2 regions of the Bradyrhizobium sp. USDA 4011 genome follow, and region 2 is predicted to be linked to the other one. Evidence: predicted binding sites of a transcription regulator. Region 2 holds the regulator's gene; the other holds the start of a gene.
What was found. The regulator PhoB, encoded in region 2, activates phosphate uptake and scavenging genes when phosphate is short. The targets are predictions, from matches to a motif close to TGTCATNNANCTGTCAT.

Region 1 (16,063 bases), 3.3 Mb from region 2:
GATGATCGGACCAGCGCCGCGGCATCGCGGTCTCTGGCTCGCCTTCGGCAACCAGCATATCGGCTTCACCACCGGTCCCGGAACGGGCGCCGCGGTCGCGGCAATGATCGCGGGCGCCGCGCCGCCGTTCGAGGTGAAGGCATTTTCGCCGGGCCGGTATATCGCGTGACTTGCGCGAGGCCGCCTGCGATGCTGGGCCCGCAAGGCGCGCGCAAGACGTGTGGCAACCGAGGGGCAGGATGAACTACGTCTGGGATTTCGGGATCCTCGCCAAGTACAGCCATCTGTTCTGGCTCGGGCTCGGCTGGACCATGGCCTACACGATCGGCACCATCATCCTGGGCACCTTGATCGGCCTGATCGTCGGCATGCTGCGGCTGCGGCGGATTCCGGTGATCGACTGGCTCCTGATCGCCTATATCGAAGCCTTCCGTTGCACGCCGCTGTTGGTGCAGATCATCTGGTTCTACTACGCTTTTCCGGTCGTGATCGGCGTCAACATCCCGGCGCATGTCGCAGCGGTCAGCGTGCTGTCGCTCTATGGCGGCGCGTTCTATGCCGAGATCGTGCGCGGCTCGATCGAGAGCGTGCCGATCGGGCAGTGGGACGCGGCGAAGGCGCTCGGCTTCCGCGGCTGGCGCCTGATGCGGCTCGTGATCCTGCCGCAGGCGCTGAAGCCGATGATGGCGCCCTATGTCAACCAGTCGGTGACGCAGCTGAAGAACACCTCGCTGGTCTCGATCATCGCGGTGCCCGATCTTGTCTACAACGCCACCCTGATCAACGCCGACACCTACAGGCCGCTCGAGGTCTACACCATCGTGGCGCTGATCTATTTTGCGATCCTGTTTCCCTCGACACTGGTGGCGCGCCGGCTGGAGCGCGGGCTGACCTACGACAAGGTGTGATCGTTCTTCTCCCTCTCCCCGTTCTTACGGGGAGAGGGTCGGAGTGAGGGGCTGCTTCCACGAGTCTGGATCGCGGTGAGACCTGTACCCCCTCACCCGGATCGCATCTGGCGATGCGATCTGACCTCTCCCCGCAAGCGCAGGGCTGTCCGGGGAATGATTCACTGTGTCGCGGTGCATGCTCGGCGAAACCGAGGCAAATCGGTCTTTTCTGGTTGTCGAGACACAGAAGGCCGAGCATGCGATTTCGCGATAGCATTTTTAGTAGGCTGCTTGAACCGATCAATCGGCGGCAGTTTCAGGCGGCTGTGGATCGTCTGGACGGGGATGCCTATGACAAGTCGTTCAAGAGCTGGGATCACCTGGTAGCGCTGATCTATGCGCAGTTGAGCGGGAACAACAGCCTGCGCGCCGTGGTGACCGGCTTCAACGCCAATCCTCAGCATCACTATCACCTGGGCACCGGCAGGTTGTCCCGCTCGACACTGTCGGATGCCAACAGCCGCCGCCCGTCCAGCATTTTTGCGCAAACCTTTGCACGATTGTCGGCGATGGCAAGCCGGCAGTTGCGGGGCGAAGGCACGGAGATGGTGCGCCTGATCGATGCCAGTCCGATCCCGCTTGGCAAAGTTTGCACCTGGGCGGCGTGGAACGGCCGCATCCGCGGCATGAAGCTGCACGTGGTCTACGATCCCAAGGGCGATATCCCGAAGTGCGTCGAGGTGACGGCTGCCAACGTCAACGATATCGAGATCGGTCGCCAGACTCCGATCCAGGCCGGCACAACCTATGTGTTCGACAAGGGATATTGCCGTTTCGACTGGTGGCATAAGATCAATGACAGCAAGGCTTTCTTCGTGACCCGGCCGAAGACGAGCATCCGGCTACGCGCGGTCAGGCATCGCACCATCCGCAACAGCAAGGGGGACGGCTTCAAGATCATCGTCGACGACGAGGTGAAGCTCACCAGTAAGGGCGACTCGCGTTTGCCGATACCGCTGCGGCGCATCAAGGTCAGGCGGGAGAACGGCGGCGTGATCACGCTTCTCACCAACGACACGACCCGAACGGCTGTCGAGATCGCCGCCCTCTACAAGAGCCGGTGGCAGATCGAACTGCTGTTCCGCTGGATCAAGCAACACCTCGACATTCGCAAGTTCCTCGGCACCAATGACAATGCAATCCGCCTGCAAGTCCTTGCTGCGATGATTGCCTACCTACTGTTGCGCATTGCCGCGCGGTCCCACTGCATCAAAATGCTGCCGCTCAGGCTCGCCGAACTCGTCAGCCAGTTCCTGTTCACCCGGCGAGCCTTCGCCAGCATCGAAAAGCCTCCGCCAATCAACCCTGGCCGTCGCAAATCCACAACGTCCCTCGACCAGATGGAACTCTGCTATGGTTGAACTTCCCCGGACAGCCCTGCCGCAAGCGGGGCGAGGTGAAGACGAGCGCGGCTAGATGTTCAGCTCCACCGGCACGTCCTCCGGCTTGACGCCGGCGAGGCCGAGGCCCTTGACGAACCATTCGCGCATCTGGCCGATGCCGCGGTTGTAGTCGATCCACACCGACAGGAAATCGCGCCAGCGCTTGTCCTGTTCACGGCGCACCGCGGTGCCGCTCGCGATCGTCACCGAGGGCGAGGCCAGGATCTTGTAGGTGCCGAGGTTCGGATTCTTGGCGATCGCGGTCAGCCCGAGCACCAGCGCGTTGACCACGCAATCGACGCGGCCCGACGACATTTCCAGCATCACCTCGTCGCGCGACTTCAGCGACTTGATGGTGGCGTTCGGCGCAAAGCGCCGCGCCACCGCCTCGTTGGCCGAGCCGACGTCGACCGCGATCTTGACCTCGGGCTTGTTGATGTCGGCCCAGGTCTTCGCCTCCAGCCCCTTCTTCAGCATCGCGCCGAACGGATGCGGGAACACCAGATTGGTGAAATCCACCACCAGCGCCCGCTGCGGGGTCGGATTGAGCGCAAAGCCGAGATCTATCTTGTTGGCCTGCAGATCGAGGATCGAATTGCCATAGGTCGACTCGACATATTCCAGCTTGACGTCGAGCAGCTTGGCGAGGTCGTTGGCCATCTCGATCGAGAAGCCGGACCAGGTGCCGGTGGCGAGGTCCTTGTTGAAATAAGGCAGCTCGCCCGGCAGCACGGCGATCCGCAGCACCTTGTTGGCCCTGATGCGATCCAGGGTGTTGTCGGCCTGGGTCTGCGCCGCGGCCGGGGTTGCCATCGCGGCCGCGAGCGCCGCGCCGCTGCCGATCCCGAGCGCATAGCGCAGCGCGTCGCGGCGATCTTCGGAAATTGCGATGTCGTCGGATTGAGTCAAGCGGGCCTCCCTGCACCAGATCGGGGAAGCCTAGCGTCGGTATCCGGTGCCAGCAAGTGCGCACGCCTGCGCCATTGGTAGGCGAGGGGAAGGGGGGATGCCTAGCTTTTCACCTCGCCCCGCGCTTTGCGGGGAGAGGTCGGATCGCATCGCAAGATGCGACCCGGGTGAGGGGCAGGTCATGCTGCTCAACAAGCTGCAAGGTGCTCTCCGGATGGAAGCCCCTCACCCTAACCCTCTCCCCGCAAGAACGGGGAGAGGGGAAACGACCACCATCAATACGTTTCCGGCACGTACATCTCCGGCGGGATCGGGCCGCGGTGATAGTCGGGGTTGCGGACCCGCGGCGGCAGCACCACCGGTTGGTGGGCGACCTGCTGGTAGGCGATCTGGCTCAACAGGTGCGAGATGCAGTTGAGCCGGGCACGCTTCTTGTCGACAGCATCGACGATCCACCACGGCGAGTCCTGCAGATGCGTGCGCTCCAGCATGGTCTCCTTGGCCTTGGTGTAGAGCTCCCAGCGGGTCCGCGCCTCGACATCCATCGGGCTCAGCTTCCACTGCTTCAGCGGATCGTGAATACGCATCGAGAAGCGGAACGCCTGTTCTTCGTCGGTGATCGAGAACCAGTATTTCAGCAGGATGATGCCGGAGCGGATCAGCATGCGCTCGAATTCCGGCACCGACCTGAAGAACTCCTCATACTGCTCGTCGTTGCAGAACCCCATCACCTTCTCGACGCCGGCGCGGTTGTACCAGCTGCGGTCGAACAGCACGATCTCGCCGCCGGCCGGCAGATGCGAGACATAGCGCTGGAAGTACCATTGCGTGCGTTCGCGCTCGTTCGGCGCCGGCAGCGCCGCGACGCGGCAGATGCGCGGGTTGAGCCGCTGGGTGATGCGCTTGATGACGCCGCCCTTGCCGGCGGAATCGCGGCCCTCGAACAGCACGACGACCTTCTGCTTCTCGTGCTGCACCCAGTCCTGCAGCTTGACCAACTCGCCCTGCAGCCGCAGCAATTCGCGGAAGTAGAGCTTGCGGTCGATCGACGGCCGACCGGCGGCCCCGTCGTGGTCAAACTCGTCGAGCCTCACGTCGTCGAGCTCGAGCTCGAGTTCCTCGTCGAGGCTGTCGGCCATCTCCTGATGGATGCGGGCGCGCAAGGCTTCCTCGCGTAAGGCTTCGTCGCGCAAGGCGTCATCTCGGGCGGCTTCATCGGTGAGGTCGAAGGCGGTCATGACGGTCCGTCTTTCAGTGTGTTAGATGGATCGGCGGGAGCATTGACGGGCGATGTTACCCCTCTATGACATTGGCATGACCGCTGTTTCACGCAGCCGGCGGGACTGTGCTAACAAGCGATGACAAGATCAAAAAAGGAGACGCCGATGATTTCGCTCACGCCAAAGGACGTCCTGCCCGAGGACGGCACCGCCGGCACGCTGGTCGGACGGGTCTGGCTGCCGCAGGCGGGCGGGCCCGCCGTGGTCGCCGTGCGGGGCGACGGTGTGTTCGACGTCACCGCGCGCTTCCCCACGGTGAGCGTGCTGTGCGAGGAGGCGGATCCCGCGGCCGCGTTGCGCGCAACGCGCGGTGAGCGGATCGGCGATTTCGAGACCATCCTCGCCAACACCCCGCCCGATGGCCGCGACAAGGCGAGGCCGCATCTGCTCGCGCCGGTCGATCTCCAGGTGCTGAAAGCCGCCGGCGTCACCTTCGCGATCTCGATGCTGGAGCGCGTGATCGAGGAGCGGGCGCGCGGCAATCCGTCGTCGGCGGACGCGATCCGCAAGGAGGTGGTGCGGCTGGTCGGCGACGATCTCTCCAAGCTGAAGCCGGGCTCCGAGCCGGCGATGCGGCTGAAGCAGGTGCTGATCGACCAGAACGCCTGGAGCCAGTATCTAGAGGTCGGCATCGGCCCCGACGCCGAAGTGTTCACCAAGGCGCCGACGCTGTCCTCGGTCGGCACCGGGATGGATGCCGGCCTGCATCCGAAGTCGACCTGGAATAATCCGGAGCCGGAGGTTGTGCTGATCGTCTCCGGCGCCGGCGGGATCGTCGGCGCGGCGCTCGGCAACGACGTGAACCTGCGCGATTTCGAGGGCCGCTCGGCGCTCTTGCTGTCGAAGGCCAAGGACAACAACGCCTCCTGCGCGATCGGCCCGTTGCTGCGGCTGTTCGACGGGACCTTCTCGCTCGACGACGTCAGGAAGATGGATGTCGGCCTGACCGTGAGGGGAACAGACGGCTTCGTGCTCGAGGGCCATTCCTCGATCAGCAAGATCAGCCGCGACCCGACCGATCTGGTCGCCCAGACCATCGGGCCCGTGCATCAATATCCCGACGGCTTTGCGCTGTTCCTCGGCACGATGTTCGCGCCGGTCAAGGACCGCGATGCCAAGGGCGAGGGTTTCACCCACAAGCGCGATGACATCGTCACCATCGAAGCGCCGCAGCTGGGCAAGCTCGTCAACCGCATGCGTGGCAGCGACGAATGCGAGCCCTGGACTTTCGGCGTCGGTGCGCTGATGAAAAACCTGGCGCAGCGGAAGGTGCTGTGAGGATGAGCGCTACGCGTAGGTGGATTAGCTAACGGGTCCGCCCGAAGGGCGGCCCGATGATAAACTCCGCGTAACCCACCGTGTCGCCTGCAGCAAAGATGGTGGGTTACGCCTTCGGCTAACCCACCATACGCGCTGCGCGCTGACGTGCTATCTTGCTTGCTGTCGCCGCTGGCGTTGTCGAACATGTTCAGAAACCTGCGCGGCAGATCAATCGCGTGCTGCAACTTGAGGGCGCGCGGATGCATGAAATTCGGAGCGACCGCTTGTCGCGCCCTTATGTGATCCAGTTCATCCTCGTTCGCGCTGCTTCGCTTCAGCATACGGGCTCTACGCGAACAGAAGGAGTCGCGGACATGAGCGAGCAGCCATCGAATGGAATGCCTGATTGGCTCACGACCGATATGCTGGTGATTGCTGTCGCACTGGCCATCATCGTGGTTGGCATGTGGATCGCGCCGTAGCCTAGTTGCTCCGGCTGGTTGCCACGCTGAGACATCGAGGGATGATGTCACCGCCCTAGGCGCGAGGCGATGGCGTGCCCTACAAGCCGATCATCCGGAAGATCATGCCGCCGATATTGGGGCCATGATGGTGGTGACGGCGATGATGGCTTCGCGGCGGTTCGTCGCCGCCTGCGGCGGCCATCGCGCTTCTGCCGCCGTCCCGCTCGGGGCCGACAGCGTCGAACGCGGCCTTCTGCTCGTCGCTGAGCGCGTTGTAGAAAGTGTCCACGGCCGGACGCACCGTGCCGATCGCCTGAAGCATGGAATCGAGTCTCGCGCCGACCGCCGCAAGGCGTGCCGGTGGCGTGCGCGCATCGGTGGGCGGACAGGACGATTTTAATGTGTCCTCAGCCTTTGTCGCAGCGTCCCGCAAGGCATCGAGGCTCGCCCGCTGTGCATCGGTTGGCTTGACGTTGCGTTCGATAATGTCGCCGGGCCATGCGATGGCCGCAGGCTGCGCCGTATTGCAGTTGCCGTTGTCCGCCGTCGCCTCGTGCTGGCCGCGGTGCTGATCTGCCACCAGCGCGGTCACCTTCGCTTTCTGATCGTCGCTGAGCAGCCCATAGAACCTCTCCAGCGCCGGCTGAAGAATCCCGACCGCGTCGCGCATGGCCTGGAGGCGCTGCTGCATCGCGGCGAGGCGGCTCGGCGCCGTCAGCGGCACGTCCTTGGGGCATGAATTGAGAATGGTCGCGGATGCCTTCTGCGATGCGCTGGCGAGTTCGTCGAGCGCGGTGCTCTGCTCTGCATTGGGCTGAATGGCGCTCCGGAACTGCTCGATGGGGAAGCCCGCGATATCGCTTCTGTCGCTGCCGCACATGTCGGCAAGGGTTGTGGTCTGAGCGGTGGCGCGCGATCGACCCGTGGCCGGCGGCCGGGGACCGGCATAGCCGGGCAGGTAGTAGGCATAGCCGCTCAAGGCATCGTAGTCATAGGGACCGAACAGGCCGGCATACAGATCGCCATAGCCGTAATCCCAGAAGTACGGGTCATAGCCCCCGCCCCACCAGGCGTAGTCATAAAGATCGTAATAGGCATAGGGCCAGAAGATCGGGCCGACCCAGCCATAGCCGCCATTCGGATGACGCCACCACCCAACGCCATGTTGATGGCTCCAGGCGGCTCCGGCGGCGGCCGTCGTGATTGCGGCGCGCGTCATCGGATTGCGCAGGCCGCCCGGTCTCTGCATCGCGGCGCGGACCTGGTGCGAGGCCAACGCGTGCCCCACGGCGCTCGCATTGTGCCGCATCGCGGCGGGCGAGGCGGCATGGCGGCCGGCGGCTACGCTCGGCGCGACGTGCGCGGCATGAGCGGCGGGCCGGAATTGGTTATGACGCGCGCCGGAGCCGCCGCCGAGCCGCGTGCCGGCTCTTGCAGCGGGATGAATGGTGTGAAAGCCGCCGCCACGCGCGCCGCCGGCGTGGAATCCGCCGCCGTGGAAACCACCACTGTGGAAGCCGCCTCCGCCGCCATGAAAGCCACCGCCGCCACCATGAAATCCGCCCCCGCCGCCATGAAAGCCGCCACCGCCATGACCTCCACCGCCGTGGCCGCCACCGCCACCGCGGGCAGCATCGGCGCTGCCTGCGAGCAGCGCAGCCGATGCCGCGACCGCGAGGATCGTGGCGAGCGCCAACACGGTGTGTCTGCAGCGGGCAGCCCTCAGCATATTTCCTCACCCTTCGGATACTCAGTGATGCTTGACATCAACATCGAGGGCCGCCGCCGGGTTCCCGCGACGATCCGGTGGCGACGATTTAATTTGCAGCATCGTCGTCCTGGCGAAAGCCAGAACCCATTACCCCAATTGTCCGTCGTTGTATGACGCTGGGGCCGCGATCCCATCCATCATCAAATGCGCTGGTTATGGGTCCTGGCCTTCGCCCATAGGCGCTAAGATAGTTTGATCATTGCCTGATAGCGGCGCTTGCGTCTGGGGGGCTCGCGCAGATGTCGCCGGAGAGCACGGCTTGCTCTGCGCAGACAAGCGATCGTGGGTTGGGGAATGACGGCTTGGAGCAATGAGGCGATGAGCTGACGTAGCAGGCGCCATGCGGAAGGTCCGGTCAGGCGGCTTCGTCCAAGCGGGGAGAGTCCTCGAGTTCGTCGACCAACGGCTCGAGCAGTAGAGTGATCAGCAGGTGAGCGAGGATATGGGGTTTAGCGGACCGCTGGTCAGTTCCGGGAGGTCCCTTCAAGCCAATCAAGCTCTTCAGCCGCTTGAAGCCGAGCTCAATCCGCCATCGCAACCGGTAGAGGGCAATGACGTCAGCAGCCGTGAAGTCCTCGCCCTTGAGCGAGGTCGCCAGGATTACCCAATCTGCGGCCTCAAGCGTTTGCCTGGAGAGTTGATGGCCTCCCTTCTGGGCTGTCCTGCGTGCCTTGCGTCGCGCCTCCGCGGCCGCATGCGCCGGCTTTTTGACCGCAACCAAGCGCACAGCAAGCGGTTGCGCACCGGACTTGCGCTCTATCCAGATCGGTCGATCGATCATGCCGCCTGCCAAGGCCTTGCGCAGCTCTGCGATGAGATCGACAAGGTTGCCGTTGCGATCCAGCCAACGCGCGCTCTTCCAGCCCGCGCGGATCACGAAGTCCGCGCCGGCATCGACCAGATGCGCCTTGCGCTCTGGTTGCAGGTAGGCACGGTCGGCAAGACGGATCTCGCCGGCAGTCACGGGTATCCGATCCAGTGTCTCGCCTGCGCCCTCATCGGTCAGCTCGAAGTGCCCAAAGCGCTCTTGCGGAAGATCGAACGCACTGTGGATACGCCACACTGCGTTGTTTTGCCTGCCCTCGGTTCCGGCTTTGGGGACCGTCGTGGCGTCAACGATGCGGATCAGCCGACCGCGGCTTGCCTTCGGCGCACCACTCGCAAGTGCCTGACCTATCAGTTGCGCCAGCCAATCTCCGGACTGACGCAAGCGATACAACAGAGCCACGTTGGAGATGTCGACAAGGCCCACCGACGTCGCCCACGCCGCCGTCAGCCGCAAACCCCGCGTGCCCAGACAATACGCAAGGATCAGCCGCAGCAAATCAACCGCATTGGTGATCTCGCGCGGACGAACAAACGCCTTCGTCTCGCGCGCGCCAACCTCCAGAGCCTCAGCCCCACCAAGCCGAGCAACAACACGCGCCCAGTCTTCGTTCACAAGCGATTCGTGTCTCATCCCTTCTTGGAATCACATACAAATTCAACGCGCAAATCCTATTTTAGCGCCTATGGGCCTTCGCCAGGACGACATTGGGACGTTGGCACGGCTAGAGTCACCAACCAGCGCCCTCACACCGGCAACGCTGTCGAATACTTCACCTGGCTCAGCGCAAAGCTCGACTCGATCGAGGCGATGCCGTCGAGCCGGGTCAGCTTGTTCTTCAGGAACGCCTCATAGGAGGAGAGGTCGGCGGCGACGACGCGCAAGAGATAGTCGCGGTTGCCGGTCATCAAATAGCACTCGAGCACCTCGTCCCATTTCGAGATCGCGCGCGCGAAGCGGTTGAGGTCTTCCTCCTTCTGCCGCGCTAGCTTGATCGAGATGAAGACCGAGACATGCAGCCCGAGCGATTTCTGGTCGACGGTTGCGATATAGCGAGAGATCACGCCGCGCTCCTCGAGCAGCTTGACCCGGCGGTGGCAGGGCGACACCGACAGCCCGACCTTGTCGGCGAGCTCCTGCATGGTCATGCGGCTGTCGGTCTGGAGCAGGCTCAGGATCTTGCGGTCGATGGCGTCGAGGGCAGGCATTGGGATGAACTCGTTGGTTAAGGCCGGATCGTGGGAATTTATCCCAATTTTTCCTGTGCTGTCGCGCGGAATTGAGATTTTCGGCGGCCCCCGCGGCAGTAACATCGGAGATATTCGCTGGGAGCATTGCCATGGGAATCGCGCCTGAACGCCTCGACATGCTGTCCGCTCTGGCCCGCAAGGTGCTGTGGCTGTCGTCGTGGACCATCCATCACGCCAACCATGTGCGGCCCTCGACCGACGGACTGAAGGTCGGCGGCCATCAGGCCTCGTCGGCCTCGCTCGCCAACATCATGTCGGCGCTTTACTTCTCGGTGCTGCGCCCGCAGGACCGCGTCGCGGTGAAGCCGCATGCAAGCCCGGTGTTCCACGCGATCCAGTATCTGTTCGGCCACCAGACCCGCGACAAGCTGGAGAATTTCCGCGGCTACAAGGGCGCGCAGTCCTATCCGTCGCGCACCAAGGACACCGACGACGTCGACTTCTCCACCGGTTCGGTCGGCCTCGGCGTGGCGCAGACGCTGTTCGCCTCGCTGGTGCAGGACTACGTCAAGGCGCACGGCTGGCTGAAGGACCGGCCCGAGGGCCGCATGATCGCGCTGGTCGGCGACGCCGAGATGGACGAGGGCAACATCTTCGAGGCGCTGCTCGAGGGCTGGAAGCACGGCCTGCGCAACACCTGGTGGGTGGTCGACTATAACAGGCAGTCGCTCGACGCCGTGGTGCGCGAGGGGCTGTGGGCCAAGTTCGAGACCATGTTCCGCAATTTCGGCTGGGACGTGGTGATCGTGAAATACGGCAAGCTAATGCTGGAGGCGTTTGCCGAGCCCGGCGGCGAGGCGCTGCGGCGCTGGATCGACAATTGCCCGAACCAGATGTATGCGGCGCTCTGCTTCCAGGGCGGCGCGGCGTTCCGCAAGCATCTGCGCGACGATATCGGCGACCAGGGCGATGTGTCGGCCCTGATCGATCGCCGCAGCGACGACGAGCTGCTGGCGCTGATGTCGAATCTCGGCGGCCACGATATGGCGAGCATGATCGAGGCCTTCGAGGCGATCGACCATGATCGTCCGGTGTGCTTCATCGCCTACACCATCAAGGGCGTCGGCCTGCCGATGCAGGGCCACAAGGACAACCACGCCGGCCTGATGACGGTGGCGCAGATGGAGAAGTGGCGCGCCGCGCAGAACATCCGCACCGGCCATGAGTGGGACAAGTTCGAGGGCCTGTCGCAGGAGCCCGCGAAGCTCGAGGCGTTCCTGGCCGAGACGCCGTTCAACCGCGAGGGACGCCGTCGTCTCTCGGCGCCTCAAATCGGCGTGCCGGAGCGGCTGGCCTTCAAGGCCTCCGCGCAGATGTCGACGCAGCAGGGATTTGGGCTCGTACTGCATGAGCTCGGGCGCGGCGAGAGCGAGCTTGCGTCGCGCATCGTCACTGCATCGCCCGACGTCACGGTGTCGACCAATCTCGGCGCCTGGGTCAACCGCCGCGGCCTGTTCGCGAAGGCGGAGAACCACGACCTGTTCCGGCAGGAGAAGATCCCGTCGGCCTACACCTGGGAATATTCGCCGAAGGGCCAACACCTCGAGCTCGGCATCGCCGAGATGAACCTGTTCATCATGCTCTCGGCGCTCGGCCTGTCGCACCAGATCAACGGCGCGCGGCTGCTGCCGGTCGGCACGTTGTACGATCCCTTCATCGAGCGCGGGCTCGATGCGCTGAACTATGCCTGCTACCAGGATGCCCGCTTCATGGTGGCGGCGACGCCGTCGGGCATCTCGCTGGCGCCGGAAGGCGGCGCGCACCAGTCGATCAAGACGCCCTTGATCGGGATCGGGCAGGACGGGCTTGCCTCGTTCGATCCGGCCTTCGTCGATGAACTTGCCGTGATCATGGGCTGGGGCTTCGGCCACATGCAGCGCGAGGGCGTCGAGGGCGGTTCGGTTTACTTGCGACTCTCGACCCGGATGCTGGAGCAACCGCAGCGGATCATGACACCGGACCTGCAGCGCGACATCACCGATGGCGCCTACTGGATGCGCCGGCCGGGCCCGAACTGCGACATTGTTGTTGCGTATACCGGCACCGTCGCGCCGGAAGCGATCGAGGCGGTCGGCCTGATCGGCGAGAGCCACCGCGATGTCGGTCTCCTGGCGGTAACCTCCGCCGACCGGCTCTATGCGGGTTGGTCCGCCGCGCGGAATTTGCGCCGCGACCGCCGAGGCACGCAGCATTTGAGTCATATCGAGCGCATGCTGGCGCCCCTCGACCGCGACTGCGGCATCGTGACCGTGATCGATGGCCATCCGGCCTCGCTCGGCTGGCTCGGCAGCGTGCGCGGCCACCGGGTCGAGGCGCTCGGTGTCGAGCATTTCGGCCAGACCGGCACGATCGGCGACCTCTACCGCCATTACGGTATCGACGCCAACGCCATCATCGATGCTGCGGAAAGCCTCTCGGTCGGCGCCCCGGTGCGGCATCGCAAGATGGCGGTGTAGTTTCACCCTCCCCTTGAGGGCCCTTGAGGGGGAGGGTCGTTGCGCATGAAGCGTAGCGGAATGCGCAGCGGGGTGGGGTGATCTCTCCACTCGGGTACTGTTGGATGTGGAGAGACCGTCACCCCACCCCGCCGCTCATTTCATTCGCGTCGACCCCTCGCCCTCCAGGGGAGGGTGAAGAAGTCTTGTCACTCGCTTGCCTGCGACATTATATGCCGTGGGCGTGCACGAGCCGCGCCCCGCATATGGCGGGTTCAATTCGCCCTGCTTTCGTGCAAGGATGCCTGCCGAACGCTTTCCGTTCCCCTTATCCATACGCCCCCTACAAGAGGTTTCCGATGGTCAATCGCATGCAATTCTACATCGATGGCGCCTGGGTCGATCCCGTCGTCAAAGGCAAGTCCACCCCCGTCGTCAATCCGGCGACCGAAGAAGCGATGTATGAGGTTGCACTCGGCTCCAAGGCCGATGTCGACAAGGCAGTCGCCGCCGCCAAGCGCGCGTTCGAGACCTATTCCCGGACCAGCCGCGAGGAGCGCATCGCGCTGCTCACCAAGATCGTCGAGGTCTACAAGGGCCGCATGAAGGAGATCGGCGCCGCCGTCTCCGACGAGATGGGCGCTCCGCTGCCGATGGCCGAGAAGCTGCAGGCCGGCGCCGGCCTTGGCCACCTCATGAACACCCTCGAAGTGCTCAAGAAGTACGAGTTCGAGGAGACCATGGGCACCGCCGTGATCGTGCGCGAGCCGGTCGGCGTCGTCGGCATGATCACGCCCTGGAACTGGCCGCTCAACCAGATCGCCTGCAAGGTCGCGCCCGCGCTCGCCGCCGGCTGCACCATGATCCTGAAGCCGTCGGAGTTCACCCCGACTTCGGCGCTGATCTTCGCGGAAATCCTCCATGAAGCCGGTGTGCCGAAGGGCGTGTTCAACCTGCTCAACGGTCTCGGCCCGGAGGTGGGTGCCGCGATGAGCGAGCACCCGGACATCGACATGATCTCGTTCACCGGCTCGACCCGCGCCGGCGTCGATGTCGCCAAGCGCGCGGCGCCGACCGTGAAGCGCGTCAGCCAGGAACTCGGCGGCAAGTCGCCGAACGTGATCCTCGAGGGGGCCGACCTCGTCAAGGCGGTGACCGGCGGCGTGATGCACATGTTCAACAACTCGGGCCAGTCCTGCAACGCGCCGTCGCGCATGATCGTGCCGCTCTCCAAGATGAAGGAAGTCGCCGCGATCGCGAAGGGCGTCGCCGACAAGACCAAGGCCGGCGATCCGCGCGCCGACGGCACCACGATCGGTCCGGTCGTCAACCGCGGCCAGTGGGACAAGATCCAGGCGCTGATCCAGAAGGGCATCGACGAGGGCGCAACGCTCGTCGCAGGCGGCCCGGGCCTGCCCGAGGGCGTCAACAAGGGCTTCTATGTCCGCCCGACCATCTTCGCCGACGTCACCAACGACATGACGATCGCCCGCGAGGAAATCTTCGGACCGGTGCTGACCATCATCGGCGCCAAGGACGAAGCCGACGCGGTCAAGATTGCCAACGATACGCCGTATGGTCTCGCCGGTTACGTCTCTGCCGACACCGTGGAGACCGCGCGCCGGGTCGGCCGCCAGATCCGCGCCGGCAACGTCAACCTGCAGGGCGTGCCGAACGAGCGCAGCGCGCCATTCGGCGGCTACAAGCAGTCGGGCAACGGCCGCGAGTGGGGCCGCTACGGTCTGGAGGAATATCTCGAAGCCAAGGCGGTCGCCGGCTACAACGCCGCGTAAGCCGGAAGCACGAGAGACAAGATTCTGGCGCCGGGGCGGACCACCGCTCCGGCGTCAGACGTTTGGAGGAGACTTTGTCCTCTTTGCCTTCTAACCGCCGAGCGCGCCTTGGGTGTTGACGTAGAGCGCATAGATCGACTGGCTCGCCGCCATGAACAGGCGGTTGCGCTTCAGTCCGCCGAAGCAGAGATTGGCGCAGCGCTCCGGCAGCGCGATGCGGCCGATCATCACGCCGTCGGGCGCGAACACCACGACGCCGTCGAGCTCGGGATCGCCCATCCCCCAGCCGCACCACAGATTGCCGTCGATGTCGCAGCGCATGCCGTCGGGCGTGCCCGGGCCGGCGTCGATGAACACGCGCTTGTTCGCGATCGTCTTGCCGTCGGCGGAAACGTCATAGGCGAGGATCTTGCGGTTCGGCTCGCCGCGCGATTCCACGACATAGAGGATCTTCTCGTTCGGCGAGAAGCACAACCCGTTCGGGCCGAGCACGCCCTCGGCGACGATGCTGGCCTTGCCGGTTTCGGGATCGAGCCGGTAGACGTTGGGCTCGATCTCGGGATCGGCCTTGTAGCCCTCGTAATTGCCGAGCAGGCCGAAGATCGGATCGGTGAACCAGATCGCGCCGTCGGATTTCACCACGACGTCGTTCGGCGAGTTCAGCCGCTTGCCGCCGAAGGAATCGATCAGCACGGTAATCGATCCGTCATATTCGGTGCGCACCACGCGGCGGCCGCCATGCTCGCAGGTGATCAGCCGGCCCTGGCGGTCGCGGGTGTTGCCGTTGGCGAAGTTCGACGGCTTGCGGAAGATGCTGAGCACGCCGGTCTCTTCTTCCCATTTGAGGATGCGCTGGTTCGGGATGTCGCTGCACAACAGATAGCGGCCGTCGCCGAACCACACCGGGCCTTCGGCCCAGCGCAGGCCGGTGGCGATGCGCTCCACGGCGGAGAGCTTCAGCCAGTATTTCTCGAAGCGAGGATCGAGCGCGTGGATCGCGGGATCGGGATAATAGGTCGCGGGACGCCAGCCGGTGGAATGAACATCGGACATTTGCTGTTCTCGTTGTTGTGTTTCGATGGTGTTTCCTTGAGCGCATGGTTTGCTATCATTGTCGGCCTGCGACCGCAATTCGGTCCGATGATCCCCTTGAGCAAACAGGAAAGACGAGGGACGGCATGCCACGCATATTGATGACCGGCGCATCGGGTGGAATCGGCACCAGCCTGCGCAAGCTGCTGCCGCCGATCTATCCGGATCTCCTGCTGAGCGACATCAAGAATCCCTCCGATCTCGGCAGCAACGAAAAGTTCAAGGCGGCCGATCTCGCCGACCTCGCAGAAGTCGAGGCAATCTGCGAGGGCGTCGACGGCATCCTGCATTTCGGGGGCTATTCGGTCGAAGGTTCCTGGGATGCGATCCTGCAGGCCAACATCATCGGCTGCTACAATCTGTTCGAGGCGGCGCGCAAGCAGGGCGTCAAGCGCGTGATCTTCGCCTCATCCAATCATGCGGTCGGCTTCTACCCGCGGCATCACCGCATCGGCACCGACGTCACGGCGCGGCCGGACAGCCGCTACGGTGTCAGCAAGGTGTTCGGCGAAGGCGTCGGCGCGCTCTATGCCGACAAGCACGGCATCAAGGTGACCTGCATCCGGATCGGCAATTTCGGCGAGGCGCCGCTCGATCACCCGCAGGCTGTCGATCTGGCTCAAGCCGGAAGATCTCGTGCAGCTCTGCCGG
Region 2 (16,063 bases):
GGAGAGCTTTATGCCGATTGCTCAACACAGCCAGCCCGAACCGCCGCCTCATGATCTGCCGGCGTTGGAGGCCGTGAGGACAGGAGATGCTGCGAAGCCATTCCTGTCCGGCCTTCAGCGCGACGCGATGCTTCGCAAGGCCCGGCTGGTCGATACGGCCTCGCACATCAATGATTGGCTCACATCTCCCGGCCTGCGAACGCCGAGCTGACTGCCGATCTTGAGGAGAAAGCCCCGGTACGGCGCCGACTGAGGCCGCCATTCTTCCGATGCTACTGGGGCCCGGCCTCCAGTCGCCTCTCACCAAGCGACGGCTTCGACATCGCTTCCAACTGTGCTTCAGGAACAGGCGACCGCGGTGAACGTTGTCGCGGTGCAGATATTCACGCGCGCCATCCGATTGGCTTGTGCCCGATGATTTCTTGAATCTGAGCGGTCTCGTGCGCGAGACCCTGCCGCCCGCGTTTCGCCGGCTGAGTTGAGATCGATTCAGGAGGATTCCCATGACGACGAAGAAATCCCTGCTCTCCATTGAAGAACCAGAACCGAAGAAACCACTGCGCGCCGACCGGCCTCCCACCGAAGGCTTCGTGATCATTGTCGACAAACAGTTCAAGTCGGAGTTCGACACCGCCGAGGCTGCTGAAACCTCCGGCCGACAACTGAAGGCGGCGTATCCGATGCTTCGGATCGAAATCTATGACGCCGCCGGCAAGACCCGTACTTTGCTGAGCTGACGGGCCTGGCTACCCGGCCGCCTGTTCCACGCCGGCTTCCTGCGGCGTGAATTCGTAGACCGACGAGCAGAACTCGCAAGTCACGACCACCTTGCCGTCCTTGACCATCTCGGCGCGATCGTTCGGCGTAAAGCTCTTCAGCATCGACGACACCGCATTGCGCGAGCAGGAGCACTGCGCACGCAGCGTTTGCGGATTGAAGACGCGCACGCCGCGTTCGTGGAACAGGCGGTACAGCAGCCGCTCGCCGGAGAGATCGGGATCGATCAGCTCGATATCCTCGACGGTGGAGATCAGCGACTGCCCCTCGACCCAGGCGTCGTCATCCGGCACGCTGTGCGCGGCCGTGCCCTCCGGCGCATCGCCGGGATGCAGATCGGCCTGCTTGGCGCGTTCGGGGGCCTTGGGCAGGAATTGCAGCAGGATGCCGCCGGCGCGCCAATGCAGCTTGCCGCCTTCGCCGCCGCGCATCTCCTCGCCGACCGCGAGCCGCACCCGCGTCGGAATCTGCTCCGAGCGCAGGAAATATTCGTGGGCCGCCTCTTCCAGGCCGTCGCCATCGAGCGCGACCAGGCCCTGGTAGCGACTGGTGTTCGCGCCCTGATCGATGGTCATTGCAAGGTGGCCCTTGCCGAGCAGCTCGCCCGAGCTCTGCCCATGCTTGAGCCGCGCCACATCGTAGCGCGCATAGGCACGGAGCCGGTCGGGCGCCTGGAAATCGACGATCAGGAGCGAGACCGGACCGTCGGTCCGGGTCTGCAGGATGAAGCGGCCCTCGAACTTGACGGAGGAGCCGAGCAGCGTGGTGAGCACGATGGCCTCGCCGAGCAGCTTGCCGACCGCCGGCGGATAATCGTGCTTGTGCAGGATCTCGTCGAGCGCGGGGCCGAGCCGGGTCAGCCGGCCGCGCAAGTCCAGCGCGCCGACCTCGAAGGCGAGCACCGCATCGTCGACAGGAACCGCCGAGGGCGCGCGAATGGGCGTCTCGGCCTGGATTTTGATGTCGGGGGATTGTGAAACCATGGCGCTCTATCTGGGGTCTCGGACCATGAAATAAAGGGGTTCAGCAAAACCGTCTATCCGTCGTCCCTGCGAAAGCAGGGACCCATAACCACCGATGTCAGTTGCTGCATCAAGCTGGGGCCCCAGCCTTCACAACAATTGGCAGCGATGGTTGATGGTGTGGACGGCCCCCTACGGCATCAGTGTGCCAGAATGAGGTTGTTGCAAATCTCAGACATGGGAGCCGTCCGTGAACCAGATTATCCGCATTGGGATGGATACGTCGAAGCATATTTTTGTGCTGCATGGGGTTGATGCGTCCGAGCAGCCGGTCTTACGCAAGAAGCTTTCGCGCAAACTCGTGCTGGAGTTCTTCGCCAAATTGCCGCCGACGGTGATCGGGATGGAGGCCTGCGGGGCGTCGCAATATTGGGCGCGAGAGCTTTCCAGGCTGGGCCATGAGGTGAAGCTGATGGCACCGCAATTGGTGAAGCCCTACGTGATGCGGAACAAGAATGACGGGCGAGACGCAGAAGGCCTGTGTGAGGCGATGAGCCGGCCGAGCATGCGCTTTGTGCCGGTGAAAAGCGCCGAGCAGCAGGCTGCGCTGATGCTGATGGGGGTCCGCGACGGACTGATCGCCCGGCGCACCCAATTGACCAACACGATCCGCGGCCATGCGGCGGAGTATGGCCTGATCGCGCCCAAGGGGCTGGAGGCGATCGAACCGCTGCTGGCGCGGATCGCGCAGGACGAGACGCTTCCCGCTCTGGCGCGCGAGCTGTTTGCCATGCTGGGCCGGGAGTGCGTCAGGCTCGAGGACGAGTTGGAGGCGGTTGAGGCCAAGCTGATGGCCTGGCACCGCGGCGATGCCACGGGCCGGCGCCTGGCGCAGATTCCGTCGATCGGTCCGATCATTGCAACGATGCTGGTGATGAAGACACCTGATCCGGCCGCGTTCCGCTCAGGTCGTCACTTTGCGGCTTGGCTCGGCCTCACGCCCAAGGACCACTCCACCGCAGGCAAGACCAGGCTTGGCAAGATCACGCGGGCGGGCGATGAGGACCTGCGCCGTCTGCTGGTCGTCGGGGCCACGGCGGTGATCCAGCAGGCCAGGCGCGGACGCGGTCATCACTCGCGCTGGCTACTGGCGCTGATCAAGCGCAAGCCGCCGAAGCTTGCGGCCGTAGCGCTTGCCAACAAGGTGGCGCGCATCGCCTGGAAGCTGATGGTGACGGGTGAGAGTTATGACGCCGCACGGCTGAATGCCGCTACGACGGGTACCGCTTAACAGATTGGCCGGCCGGCGGGCTCGCTCGCCGACCGACCGACCGGAGCTGCAAGAGCAGATGGAGCGATCGATCGAGCAACGATGCGAGACAATCCGTGGGACCCATCGGCCGTCAACAGGTCGCGTGGTTGTTTGGAACTCGCATCGCGCAAACCATCTTGGCCAGCGATTCATTCGATCGCACTCAACAGGCCGGACATATGGATGCAAGCGATCCGATCAATCCCAGAAAGCTCTTGTGCCACGGGGGCCGTCCACATATGGGTCCCGGGTCGCGCTGCGCTTGCCCGGGACGACAACGTTAATGACCTACAATTACGCGACCGTGTCGAAACACCAGGCCAGGATGCCCTTTTGCGCATGCAGACGGTTTTCCGCCTCGTCGAACACCACGGATTGCGGGCCGTCGATCACCTCGTCGGTGACCTCCTCGCCGCGATGCGCGGGCAGGCAGTGCATGAACAGCGCGTCCGGCTTGGCGAGCGACATCAGCTTGGCATTGACCTGATAGGGCTTCAGCACGTTGTGGCGGTGCTCGCCCTCCTTGTCGCCCATCGACACCCAGGTGTCGGTGACGACGCAGTCGGCGCCGCGCACGGCGGCTTCCGGATCGGTGCCGAGCCTGATCGGCGCGCCGGTGGCCTTGATCCAGTCCCGCATCGGCTTCTTCGGCGAGAGCTCCGGCGGGGTCGCAATGTTGAGATTGAACTTGAACCGCTCGGCGGCGTGCGCCCAGGAGGCCAGCACGTTGTTGTCGTCGCCGGTCCAGGCCACCGTCTTGCCCTCGATCGAGCCGCGGTTTTCCTCATAGGTCATGAGGTCGGCCATCACCTGGCAGGGATGCGAACGCCGGGTCAGGCCGTTGATGACGGGCACGGTGGCGTGAGCGGCGAGCTCGAGCAGCGCGTCATGATTGAGGATGCGGATCATGATCGCATCGACATAACGCGACAGCACGCGCGCGGTGTCGGCGATGGTCTCGCCGCGGCCGAGCTGCATCTCGGCGCCGGTCAGCATGATGGATTCACCGCCGAGTTGGCGCATGCCGACGTCGAACGACACCCTTGTGCGGGTCGACGGGCGCTCGAAGATCATCGCCAGCGTCTTGCCTTCGAGCGGCTTCCTGCCCTTCTCATGCGCCTTCAGCTTCGCCTTCATGGCGGCTCCGGCTTCGAGCATGTTGCGCAGCTCGGCGAGCGGCAGCTCGTTGATGTCGAGGAAGTGACGGACCGGCTTGCTCATTATCCAGCCGCCTTCTTCGGCTGCGGCGCTGACAGCACAGAGCAGGCGCGCTCGAGCGCTGTGATCGACTGGTCGATCTCGGCCTCGGTCACGATCAGGGGCGCCAGGAACCGCACCACATTGTCGCCGGCGCCGACGGTGAGCAGCTTCTCGTTGCGCAGCGCGGCGATCAGATCGCTCGACGGCACCACCGCCTTGACGCCGATCAACAGGCCCTCGCCGCGCACCTCCGACAGCACGCCGGGATAGCGGTCGACCACGGAAGCGAGCTTCTGCTTGAGCAGCAGCGACATCTTCTGCACGTGCTCGAAGAAGCCGGGCTTGAGCATGACGTCGAGCACGGCATTGGCGGCGGCGACCGCGAGCGGATTGCCGCCGAAAGTCGAGCCGTGCGAGCCCGGCGCCATGCCGGCCGCAGCCTGCGCGGTCGCCAGCACCGCGCCGATCGGGAACCCACCGCCGAGCGCCTTCGCCAACGACATTACGTCCGGCGTGACGCCGGTGCGCTTGTAGGCGAACAGCTCGCCGGTGCGGCCCATGCCGGTCTGCACCTCGTCGAACGCGAGCAGCAGGCCATGCTCGTCGCACAGCGCGCGCAGCGCTTTGAAGAACGCCTGCGGCGCCGAGCGCACGCCGCCCTCGCCCTGCACCGGCTCGATCAGGATGCCGGCGGTGTGCGGGCCGATCGCCTTCTTCACCGCCTCGATGTCGCCGTGCGGCACCTGGTCGAAGCCGTCCATCGGCGGGCCGAAGCCCTCGAGATATTTCGCCGAGCCGGTCGCAGCCAGCGTGCCCAGCGTGCGGCCATGGAAGGCGCCTTCGAAGGTGATGATGCGGTATCGTTCGGGATGGCCCTTGGAGAAGTGATGATGGCGGACCAGCTTGATCACGCCCTCCATCGCTTCGGCGCCGGAATTGCAGAAGAACACGAAGTCGGCAAAGCTCTGCTCGCACAGCCGCGCGGCCAGCACCTCGCCGTCCGGGCTCTTGAACAGGTTCGACATGTGCCAGAGCTTGGTCGCCTGCTCCTGCAGCGCCTTGACCAGATGCGGGTGCGCATGTCCGAGCGCGTTCACCGCGACACCCGAGGTGAAATCGAGATAGCGGTCGCCGTTGGTTGCGATCAGCCAGGCGCCCTCGCCGCGCTCGAAGCCGAGATCGACCCGGGCGAAGACGGGGAGCAGATGCGACGAGGCGTTGGTCATGGCGTTCACTGCCGGTTTGAAGCCGTCAATTGCTGCGCGCCTTGACGCCAACGCAGCAACCGCCAGCTTCGGAAAACAAAACGGCCGCCTTTGCGGGCGGCACGTGCGGGTCATTCTATGCGGCGGCCGGTAAGTGTCAATCGCCAGGAGCTAGCCTTTGCTGGCCTTCCTGCAATGCGAAACTAGCGCAATCCGGAGCATTCCGGTGCGGTGGAAAAGCCTCACAGCAATGCTTAACTTTGTGGGAACATGTGGACGCACGGCCGCGGACTCTTGCGCCAGAGTCACGCCATATTGTAGCGTTTGGCCTGTCGGGTACGACATCTCGTGCGGCAGTACTGGACCCTCTAAGTAGCCTTCGTGTCTCGCGTAAACGTTCGGGCGCAACACCGTGCCCGGCGAGGGCTAAGGGATTCTGGCCGCAGGGATATTTGTCCAGATTGGCTCGCAGCGCCGCTCCGATGAGTGGCCGGCGCCATGCGAAAGGAAGAATGCGATGACTGTATTGACCTGGTCCGACGATCGCGTCGAGCAGCTGAAGAAGCTCTGGGAATCCGGCCTCTCAGCCAGCCAGATCGCGGCGGAACTTGGCAATGTGACGCGAAACGCCGTGATCGGCAAAGTACATCGGCTCGGCCTCTCCGGCCGTGCCAAGGCGCCCTCCACGGCTGCGCCGCGGCAGCGCAAGGCCCGTCCCGCCCAGCACATGATGCGGGTGGCGCGCCCGGTGTCGCGCGGCAACACCGCGCTGGCGCACGCCTTCGAGGTCGAGATGGAGCCCGATCCGATCTCCTTCGACAATGTGGTGCCGATGAGCCAGCGGCTGTCGCTGCTCGAGCTCAACGAGGCCACCTGCCACTGGCCGGTCGGCGATCCCTCGAGCCCGGAATTCTTCTTCTGCGGCGGCAAGGCGCTCGCCGGCCTGCCCTATTGCGCGCATCACTCGCGCGTCGCCTACCAGCCCGCCGCCGATCGCCGCCGGCCATCGGCGAAGCCACAGATCAAGTAGCACTCGGGAAACTTGCCTGGACTGCAAAAGCAAATCCCCGCGAAAGCGGGGATTTTTTTGTGGTTGCCGTCATTGCGAGGAGCGAAGCGACGAAGCAATCCATCGTTCCGCATTTGCGGTAGGATGGATTGCTTCGCTACGCTCGCAATGACGGGACCGTTGTTGCGATTGGCGGCCAGCCTTACGGCTGCGGCTCGGCTTTGGCGAAGCGGTCGTCGAGCGCATAACCGGCGCCGCGCACGGTGCGGATCGGATCCTGCTCGCGGCCCGGATTGAGCAGCTTGCGCAGGCGGCCGATATGCACGTCGACGGTACGCTCATCGATATAGATGTCGCGGCCCCAGACGCTGTCGAGCAGCTGCTCGCGGCTGAACACGCGGCCGGGATGCTCGAGGAAGAATTCGAGCAGCCGATACTCGGTCGGACCGAGATCGATCGGACGTCCCGAGCGCGCCACGCGGCGCTTCTCGCGGTCGAGCTCGATATCGCCATAGGTGAGCACGGTCGCCAGCCGCTCCGGGCTAGCCCGCCGCAGCAGGCCCTTCACTCGCGCCAGGAGCTCCGGCACCGAGAACGGCTTGACGATGTAATCGTCGGCGCCGGTGGCAAGCCCGCGCACGCGCTCGCTCTCCTCGCCGCGCGCGGTGAGCATGATGATCGGAAGCTGCTTGGTCTCGGGACGCGCCCGCAGGCGGCGGCACAGCTCGATGCCGGACAGGCCCGGCAGCATCCAGTCCAGTACCACGAGGTCGGGAACGCGCTCCTTCAGGCGGGTGTCGGCATCGTCGCCGCGCCCGACCGTTTCGACATCGTAGCCTTCCGCATCGAGGTTGTAGCGCAACAGTGTCGTCAGCGCTTCCTCGTCTTCGACTACCAGAATGCGTGCGCTCATCGGTTTAAGTTCTCTCTCTGTGGTGATCCGTTGCCCAGACGCAAACCGAAACGCTTACTTTCCTGGGCATAATCCCCGCGGAAACGACTTGTCGTGAAGACAATCCGGCTCCGCGCCCGCGGATCATGTCCTAGGTACCCGGCACAGTGGTGGCAAAATTGGTCATGTCGCCCTTCGGGCGCTTGTCGGTGATCTGCTGGCCCTCGATCATGTAGAACACGGTCTCGGCGATATTGGTGGCGTGATCGCCGATCCGCTCGATGTTCTTGGCGCAGAACATCAGATGGATGCAGAACGAGATGTTGCGCGGATCCTCCATCATGTAGGTCAGCAGCTCGCGGAAAAGCGAGGTGCAGATCGCATCGACCTCCTCGTCGCCCTTCCAGACGTTCATCGCCGCCGGCAGGTCGTGCGCGGCATAGGCGTCGAGCACCGACTTGACCTGCGACAGCACGAGGTCGGTCATGTGCTCCAGGCCGCGGATCAGCTTCAGCGGCTGGAAATCGCTTTCCAGCGCCGCGACGCGCTTGCCCATGTTCTTGGCGAGGTCGCCGATCCGCTCGAGGTCGGTGGCCACGCGCATCGCGCTGACGATTTCACGCAGGTCGATCGCCATCGGCTGGCGGCGGGCGATCGTCAGCACTGCGCGCTCTTCGATGACGCGCTGCAGATTGTCGATCTCGATGTCGGCGGCGACCACGCGCTTGCCGAGAGCGACGTCGCGACGGATCAGCGCGTCGACCGACTCGGTGATCATCCGTTCGACGAGGCCGCCCATCTCGGCGACCAGGCGGGTCAACTCCTGCAGGTCGCTGTCGAATGCCTTGGCGGTATGTTCAGAAGCCATCTTGTATCTCCTCAGCCGAACCGGCCGGTGATGTAATCCTGAGTCCGTCGATCGCTCGGCGAGGTGAAGATCTTGTTGGTGTCGTCGAACTCGATCAGCTCACCGAGATACATGAAGGCGGTCTTGTCGGAGACGCGCGCCGCCTGCTGCATGTTGTGGGTGACGATCGCGATCGTGTAGTCCTCGGAGAGCTCCTGGATCAGCTCCTCGACCTTGGCGGTCGAGATCGGATCGAGCGCGGAGCACGGCTCGTCGAACAGGATCACCTCGGGCCGCACCGCCACGGTGCGCGCGATGCACAGGCGCTGCTGCTGGCCGCCGGAAAGCGACAGGCCGGAGGCGTTCAGCTTGTCCTTGACCTCGTTCCACAGCGCGCCGCCGCGCAGCGCCTTCTCGACCCGGTCGTCCATCTCGGACTTCGAGATCTTCTCGTAAAGGCGGATGCCGAAGGCGATGTTCTCGTAGATCGTCATCGGGAACGGCGTCGGCTTCTGGAACACCATGCCGACCCGCGCACGCAGCAGATTGAGGTCGAGCTTGGGATCGAGAATGTTGGTCTGGTCCAGCATCAGCTGACCGACCGCGCGCTGGCCCGGATAGAGATCGTACATCCGGTTGAATATCCGCAGCAGGGTCGACTTGCCGCAGCCGGACGGACCGATGAACGCGGTGACGCGGTTGGTACCCAGCGTCAGGTTGATGTTCTTCAGCGCGTGGTGCTCGCCGTAATAGAAATTGAGGTTGCGCACCGTGACTTTCGGCGGCGCTTCCGGCAGCGGCGTATGCGGTGCAACGTGGCTCGGGTTACTGGTTGAAACGGAGAGCTCGGTCATTTTGCGGCCCTTTCGGCACCAAGGATACGCGCGCCGATATTCAGCGCGAGCACGGTGAATGTGATCAGCAGTGCGCCGCTCCACGCCAGCTCTTTCCAGTAGGCGTAGGGGCTCTGCACGAAATTGTTGATGGTCACCGGCAGGTTGGCCATCGTCTTGGTCAAGTCCCAGCTGAAAAACTGGTTAGACAGCGCGGTGAACAGCAGCGGCGCGGTCTCGCCGGCGACACGGGCGGTCGCCAGCAGCACGCCGGTGATCAAGCCGCTACGCGCAGCACGATAAGCGATCCGCTTGATCACCAGCGAGCGCGGCAGGCCGAGCGCGGAGGCCGCCTCGCGCAGCGGATTGGGCACCAGCAGCAGCATGTCCTCGGTGGTGCGCAGCACGACCGGGATCACGATCACGGCGAGCGCTAGACTGCCTGCGATCGCCGAGAAGCCACGCATCGGCACCACCACAGCACCGTAGATGAACAGGCCGATGATGATCGAGGGCGCGCTGAGCAGGATGTCGTTGATGAAGCGGATCACCGAGGTGAGCTTGTCGTGCCTGCCGTATTCGGCGAGGTAGGTGCCGGCGAACAGGCCGAGCGGCGCCCCGATGCCGACGCCGATCACCGTCATGATGACCGAGCCGACGATGGCATTGAGCAGGCCGCCTTCGGTCGAGCCCGGCGGCGGCGTGTTCTGGGTGAACAGCTGCACGCTGAGGCCGGCAACGCCGTTGTAGACCAGCGTGATCAGGATCAGCGCCAGCCAGGTGACGCCGAACAGCGCCGCGCCGACACAGAGTGCGCGAATGACGATGTCGCTGCGGCGACGGGATTTGTAGATCGGGTTCATGACGCTAGTTCCCCGCTTTCGTTTCAAGCCGCATCAGCATCAGCCGGGCGCCGGCGAGCACGAAGAAGGTCAGCACGAACAGCAGGAGGCCGAGCAGGATCAGGCCGGACTGGTGCAGACCGTCGCTCTCGGCGAATTCGGAGGCGATCGCCGCCGAGATCGTGGTGCCCGGCGCGAAGATCGACGACGAGATGCGGAACGAGTTGCCGATGATGAAGGTCACCGCCATCGTCTCGCCGAGCGCGCGGCCGAGCGCCAGCATGATGCCGCCAATCACGCCGACCCGGGTGTAGGGGATCACGACGCTGCGGACGACTTCCCAGGTGGTGCAGCCCATGCCGTAGGCGGCCTCTTTCAGTACCGGCGGCACGGTCTTGAACACGTCGACCGAGATCGCGGTGATGAAGGGCAGCACCATGATGGCGAGGATCAGCGCGGCGTTGAACAGGCTGAGATAGGACGGCGGACCTGCGAACACCGCACCCAGCACCGGGACGCCCTCGAAGATCCGGATCATGAAGGGCTGGAACGTGTTGGCCAGGAACGGGCCGAGCACGAAGAAGCCCCACATGCCGTAGATGATCGAGGGAATGCCGGCGAGCAGCTCGATGGCGATGCCGATCGGGCGGCGCAGCATTTGCGGGCACAGCTCGGTGAGGAAGATGGCGATGCCGATGCCGACCGGAATGGCGATCGTCATCGCGATGACCGAGGTGATCAGGGTGCCGTAGATCGGGCCAAGCGCGCCGAGCACCGGCGGATCGGCAGAGGGCGCCCAGCGCTGCGTCCAGAGGAAGGCGAGGCCGTATTCCTTCATCGCCGGCCAGGCGCCGGCGACCAGCGACAGGATGATGCCGCCGAGGATCAACAGGACCGAGATCGCCGAGATACGGGTGATCCAATAGAAGGTGAGATCACCGAGCTTGAAGGCGCTGAGGGCCTTGGCGCGATCGTAAGGTCCGGCGGCTTCCATCACATCGCTCTGAACAGCCATGTCTGCCACGCCAATCCCCTCATTACCATGTGAAAGCTACGCAAACCGCTACGCCCCGAAGCGATCTTCACTGACGCATTTGGCCGGGCGTCGTTCCGGTTGCGCCTCGCAGGGCGCGAACCCGGACCCCGCCCCGCGCTTCTTGCCGCGGTGATGGAGCCCGGGTCTTAATCGCTCGACCTGTGCCGCCCTTGGGAGGCGGCACAGGTGTTGTTTCAAAGCGTCGGACTTAGCTCTTGATGTCCGAGGACCAGGTCTTCTCGATCTGCTGGATGACATTGGCCGGCATCGGGATATAGTCGAGTTCTTCGGCCATCTTGGCGCCGTTCTTGAACGCCCAGCGGAAGAACTTGATGGCTTCCTGGGAGGCCGCCTTATCCGTCGCTTCCTTGTGCATCAGGATAAAGGTCGACGCGGTGATCGGCCAGGACTTGTCGCCGGGCTGGTCGGTCAGGATCACGTAATAGCCGGGCGCATGAGCCCAGTCAGCGTTGGAAGCGGCCGCCTGGAACGCTTCGACCGTCGGCTGCACCGTCTTGCCAGCCTTGTTGACCATGCCGGTGTAAGTCAGCTTGTTCTGCTTGGCGTAGGCATACTCGACATATCCGATCGAGTTTTTGGTCTGGCCGATGTTGCCGGAGACGCCCTCGTTGCCCTTGGCGCCGACGCCGGTCGGCCATTCCACCGCGGTGCCTTCGCCGACCTTGCTCTTCCAGTCAGGGCTCACCTTGGAGAGATAATTCGTGAAGTTGAATGTGGTGCCGGACCCATCCGAGCGGCGAACCACCGTGATCGCGTCCGAGGGAAGCTTCACATTCGGATTGAGCTTCTTGATCGCCGGATCGTCCCACTTGGTGATCTTGCCGAGGTAGATGTTGGCGAGCGTCTCGCCGTCGAACACCATGTCGCCGGGCTTCACGCCCTCGAGATTCACCACCGGAACGATCGCGCCCATCACCATCGGCCACTGGACGAGGCCGTCCTTCTCGAGCTGCTCGGCCTTGAGCGGCATGTCGGTCGCGCCGAAGGTGACCGTCTTGGCCTGGATCTGCTTGATGCCGCCGCCGGAGCCGATCGACTGATAGTTCAGGCCATTGCCGGTCTCCTTCTTGTAGGCGTCAGCCCACTTCGAATAGATCGGGAACGGGAACGTTGCGCCTGCGCCGGTAATATCGGCAGCGAAGGCCGACGTCGAAGCGGCGACCATGCCGGCAGCGACGATTGCTTTGATGAAATTCATGGGGTGGTCTCCATCTTGTGAGCGAAGCGCCAATTGCGCCCGATCGCGCCCACGCCGGTCCATCTAGGAGCGGTCGGTGCCGCTTTTACGAAGGTTGGATGACAGTTGGATGACAGTACTAAGCGACTGAAAACGCTTAGCTTTGGGTCGGCAACGGGGCCTTCGGCCGGGGAAAACAGGCGGTAAAGGTCGCGCCATTGTTCGGCACGCTCTCGATCAGAAGACGCCCGCGATGACGGTTAAGAATATGTTTCACCAGCGATAATCCGAGGCCGGTTCCGCCCTGGTTGCGGCTGTCGCCGACGTCCACCCGGTAGAACCGCTCAGTCAGCCGCGGCAGGTGCTCCGGGGCGATGCCGGGGCCGAAATCCCGTACCAGGACACGGATTTCGGGACTTCCCTCGCCCGATGCGCCCGAAACGGTCTGATGGAGCGACACTATGACGCGGCCGCCCGAGGCGCCGTATTTGAGGGCATTCTCGATCAGGTTCTCGAACAGGCGGAGCAGTTCCTCGCGGTCGCCCGCAATCGTGACCGGGGTCGGCGGCAGGTCGACGTCGATCTCGACCTGGCGCTCGCTGGCCAGCGCCTCGAGCCCGTCGGCCACCTGGCGGATGATCGGCACGATATCGATCGACGCCTCGGGCCGCACATGGGCCGACAACTCGACCCGCGACAGCGACAGCAGGTCGTCGATCAGCCGCGCCATGCGGGTGGCCTGGGTGTGCATGATGCCGAGGAAGCGCTCGCGCGCCCGCGCGTCCTCGCGCGCCGGCCCCTGCAGCGTGTCGATGAAGCCGGACAAGGCGGCAAGCGGCGTGCGCAGCTCATGGCTGGCATTGGCGACGAAATCGGCGCGCATCTCCTCGACCCGGCGCAGCGGGGTCAGATCGTGGAAGGTCATCAGCATGCATTTCTCGGTGCCGCCGAACTGGGTCGGCACCGGCACCGGCGTGATCACCAGTTCCATCCAGCGATCGACCGGAACGTGGTCGGAGTAGGTGGCGCGGCGCGGCTCGGTGGTCGCGATCGCCTCGCGCAACGCAGTGATAATCTCCGGCGAACGCAGGGCAAATTGCGCCAGCTCGTTCTTGCGCAGGGCCGGCGCAAGCTGCGCCGCGGCGGTGTTGAGATGGATGACGCGGCCGGCGCGGTCGAGCAGCACGGCCGGGTCCGGCATGCCGGCGACGACGGCGCTGACGGCGGTCGCCTCGACCGGATTGCCGTGGCGGACATCCTCGCGCGAGGTGCCGGCATCATGCAGCCGCCATGGCACCAGCGCCGCGGCCGCGATGCAGACGAACACCGCGCAGGCGCGCACCAGCGACAACTCGCCGAGCGCGACCACCACGCTCAACGCCAGCGCTGCGGCAAGCAGGATCAGCGCGGAATGGCGCAAGCGGTCGGGCCAGGGCGAGAAGATCGAATGCGGCGTATCGTCAATGGCCATTGCGGCGGCTTTCTTCCCGTCGGTTCATGTCTCGCCCAGGCGCGGTCACATCGACCGTCCCTCGGGAGGCATCGGGCCGCGTCATCAGACCCCGGAGTCACCGCGCTTGCGAACCAGAACCGCCTCGTGGTGCGGCTCAGTGCGGGGCCCCGAATCAGTCTGCGGCAGCCGTTTGAGTCGGGCGCCGACGATAACCTCCCGAAACGTCAGCAAGATTACAGATATGACGAACGGCGCAATATAGTAGAGCAGCCGGAACAACAGCATACCGCCGAGCAGGTCCTCGCGGTCCATCTGCCAGAGGCCGACCAGCATGGCGGCGTCGAACACCCCGAGCCCGCCGGGGGAGTGGCTGGCGAAGCCGAGCAGGGTCGCCGACACGAAGATCACCGCGACCACGACGAAGCCGAGATTGGGCTCGTCCGGCACCAGCACGTACATCGCCAGCGCGCAGAAGCCGAGGTCGACGATGCCGATCGCGATCTGCAGCAGCGTCAGCGGGCCGCCCGGCAGGGTCACCGTCCAGGGACCGCGGCCGACCACCCGCGGCTGGGTCCAGACCCAGACCACATAGGCGACCAGCGCAATGATGATGCCGAACGCGAGCGTGCGGTTGAGCCAGGGCGGCAGCTGGTCGATGTTGGTTGCGGCTTCCGGATGATAGGCGATGCCGAGCCCGAGCACGGCGGCATTGCCGAGCCAGAAGGTCAGGCCGGCGAGAAAGCAGATCTTGGCGACGTCGATCGCGTTCAATCGCCAGGCCGAATAGATCCGGTAGCGCACCGCGCCGCCGGTGAAGACGCTGGCGCCGACATTGTGGCCGATCGAATAGGAGGTGAACGCCGCGAGCGCATTGATGCGATAGGGCACGTGGGCGTGACCGATCGCGCGCACCGCGAACAGGTCGTAGAAGGTCAGCGTGAAGTAGCCGGCTGCGACGAACAGTCCCGCCAGCGCGATTTGTCGCGGCTCGGTGCTCTTGATGGCCTCGAGCACCTCATTGGTGTCGATGCCGCGCAGCATATGATAGAGGACGTAGCAGGCGATGCCGATGACGGCGATGCTGATGACAACACCCAGCCGATGCAGGATTTGCTTCTGGCGCAGAAACGCCATCGCCCTGCGTATTGCTTCCAGCATCTAGACCTCGAATTGCGATCCCGCGACGACGGCTCGCGGGCGAACCCCGCCGGCGCTTCGCTGTGCCCTGACCCCTGTAGCGCGTTTTAAGCCGGAGTGGAATTCGTCAAACGACAATAAAACGCGCATCTTCAAGATATTAGGGATGATTCATGACAGCGGGTGCACAAATATGCGCGTTTCTCGCCACCTTCGACAAGACTTGACCGCGACGTGCGGCAGTTAGTCCGGCGAACGCTACGCAAGGTCATCCGGGAAACTACGGGAAGCGAGAGCGACGCCGCAGCGCCTGCGCAGCGAAAACCGCCGCCGCAATGGTGATGCGACGGCGACGAGACAAGCCTGCGTAGATTTTTATGCCCGTGCCGTAGTCACAGCGCTGACGATTTCGGCAGCATCCGGGAAATGCCCCTTGGCGCGCTTGGCGATCACTTTGCCGTCAAGCCTGACCTCGAAGACGCCGCCCTTGCCGGGCACCAGCTCGGCATCGAGCCCAAGGCGTTCGCGCAGCAGCGCGGCGGCCTCCCTGGCGCGCTTCTCGTAGCCGCAGGGACGGCAATAAATGATCGAGAGGTCGGTCATGGCGTGCGCTCCCATCCACTCATGCCGCGAGATGTTGCGCGTTCACGGCTTCGATGCCGGCGATCCACCCGGCCACCGAGCGGCCGATCGCCTCCGGATGGTCTTCCTGCAGATAATGCGCACCGGCGCCGAGCTGAATGACCGCGCAATGCTGCAACTTCGCCGCGAAATCGGCGGCGAAGGCCGGCGACACCAAGGCTCCGGGCGAGCCCGTGAACAGCAGCTTCGGATAGGTCGATGCCGCAAGCGCCGCATGCGCGACAGTGAGCGCCTGATCGACATCATCAGGTTCGCCCGCGATCGGCAGCTCGCGCGGCAGCATCAAGGTCGGCTTGCGGCTCTCGCGCGTCGCAAACGGCGCGCGGTAAGCTTCCATCTCCTCCTCGCTGAGCGTGCGCAGGATCGAGCCGGGCAGCACGCGTTCGACGAACGCATTGTTGTCGAGGATCATCGCTTCGCCCACTCCCGGCGTGCGGAATTTCCGGAACGTGTCCCTGGCGGCCTCGTGCTGGTGGAAGTCGGACCAATCCCGCATCGGCCGGATGAACTCCATGAAGGCCAGCCCACGCACGAGTTGCGGACGGCGCGCCGCGAGATGGAACGCGAGCGCCGTGCCCCAATCCCGCGCGACGAGATACGCCGAACTGATACCGAGCTGGTCGATCAGCGCATCGAGATAGTCCGCATGGTCGAAGAAGCGGTAGGCAATGTCGGGCTTGCCGGACTGGCCGTAGCCGATCAGGTCGGGTGCGATGCA

Region 1: a site for PhoB is predicted at 4,534-4,550, ahead of ppk2 (polyphosphate kinase 2). Genes of this name have one in related genera too.

What each region holds. Positions count from the first base shown of each region.
Region 1 covers NZ_JBSSGG010000001.1:1,677,158-1,693,220, reverse strand. The annotation lists gene ACVW1C_RS07865 (NAD(P)/FAD-dependent oxidoreductase) at 1-169, shown strand, start outside; gene ACVW1C_RS07860 (amino acid ABC transporter permease) at 240-908, shown strand; gene ACVW1C_RS07855 (IS4 family transposase) at 1,148-2,311, shown strand; gene ACVW1C_RS07850 (transporter substrate-binding domain-containing protein) at 2,363-3,241, opposite strand; gene ppk2 (polyphosphate kinase 2) at 3,517-4,479, opposite strand; gene ACVW1C_RS07840 (fumarylacetoacetate hydrolase family protein) at 4,627-5,799, shown strand; gene ACVW1C_RS07835 (hypothetical protein) at 5,955-6,263, shown strand; gene ACVW1C_RS07830 (Spy/CpxP family protein refolding chaperone) at 6,343-7,974, opposite strand; gene ACVW1C_RS07825 (IS4 family transposase) at 8,372-9,457, opposite strand; gene ACVW1C_RS07820 (Lrp/AsnC family transcriptional regulator) at 9,589-10,050, opposite strand; gene ACVW1C_RS07815 (transketolase) at 10,182-12,548, shown strand; gene ACVW1C_RS07810 (aldehyde dehydrogenase family protein) at 12,887-14,320, shown strand; gene ACVW1C_RS07805 (SMP-30/gluconolactonase/LRE family protein) at 14,411-15,373, opposite strand; partial or broken gene ACVW1C_RS07800 (NAD-dependent epimerase/dehydratase family protein) at 15,499-16,063, shown strand, end outside.
Region 2 covers NZ_JBSSGG010000001.1:4,974,838-4,990,900, reverse strand. The annotation lists gene ACVW1C_RS23370 (hypothetical protein) at 504-737, shown strand; gene ACVW1C_RS23365 (Hsp33 family molecular chaperone) at 747-1,760, opposite strand; gene ACVW1C_RS23360 (IS110 family RNA-guided transposase) at 1,990-3,030, shown strand; gene argF (ornithine carbamoyltransferase) at 3,346-4,272, opposite strand; gene ACVW1C_RS23350 (acetylornithine transaminase) at 4,272-5,477, opposite strand; gene ACVW1C_RS23345 (GcrA family cell cycle regulator) at 5,974-6,486, shown strand; gene phoB (phosphate regulon transcriptional regulator PhoB) at 6,668-7,378, opposite strand; gene phoU (phosphate signaling complex protein PhoU) at 7,509-8,225, opposite strand; gene pstB (phosphate ABC transporter ATP-binding protein PstB) at 8,237-9,058, opposite strand; gene pstA (phosphate ABC transporter permease PstA) at 9,055-9,900, opposite strand; gene pstC (phosphate ABC transporter permease subunit PstC) at 9,905-10,894, opposite strand; gene pstS (phosphate ABC transporter substrate-binding protein PstS) at 11,124-12,134, opposite strand; gene ACVW1C_RS23310 (ATP-binding protein) at 12,271-13,584, opposite strand; gene ACVW1C_RS23305 (UPF0104 family protein) at 13,669-14,724, opposite strand; gene ACVW1C_RS23300 (SelT/SelW/SelH family protein) at 15,079-15,306, opposite strand; gene ACVW1C_RS23295 (haloalkane dehalogenase) at 15,326-16,063, opposite strand, start outside.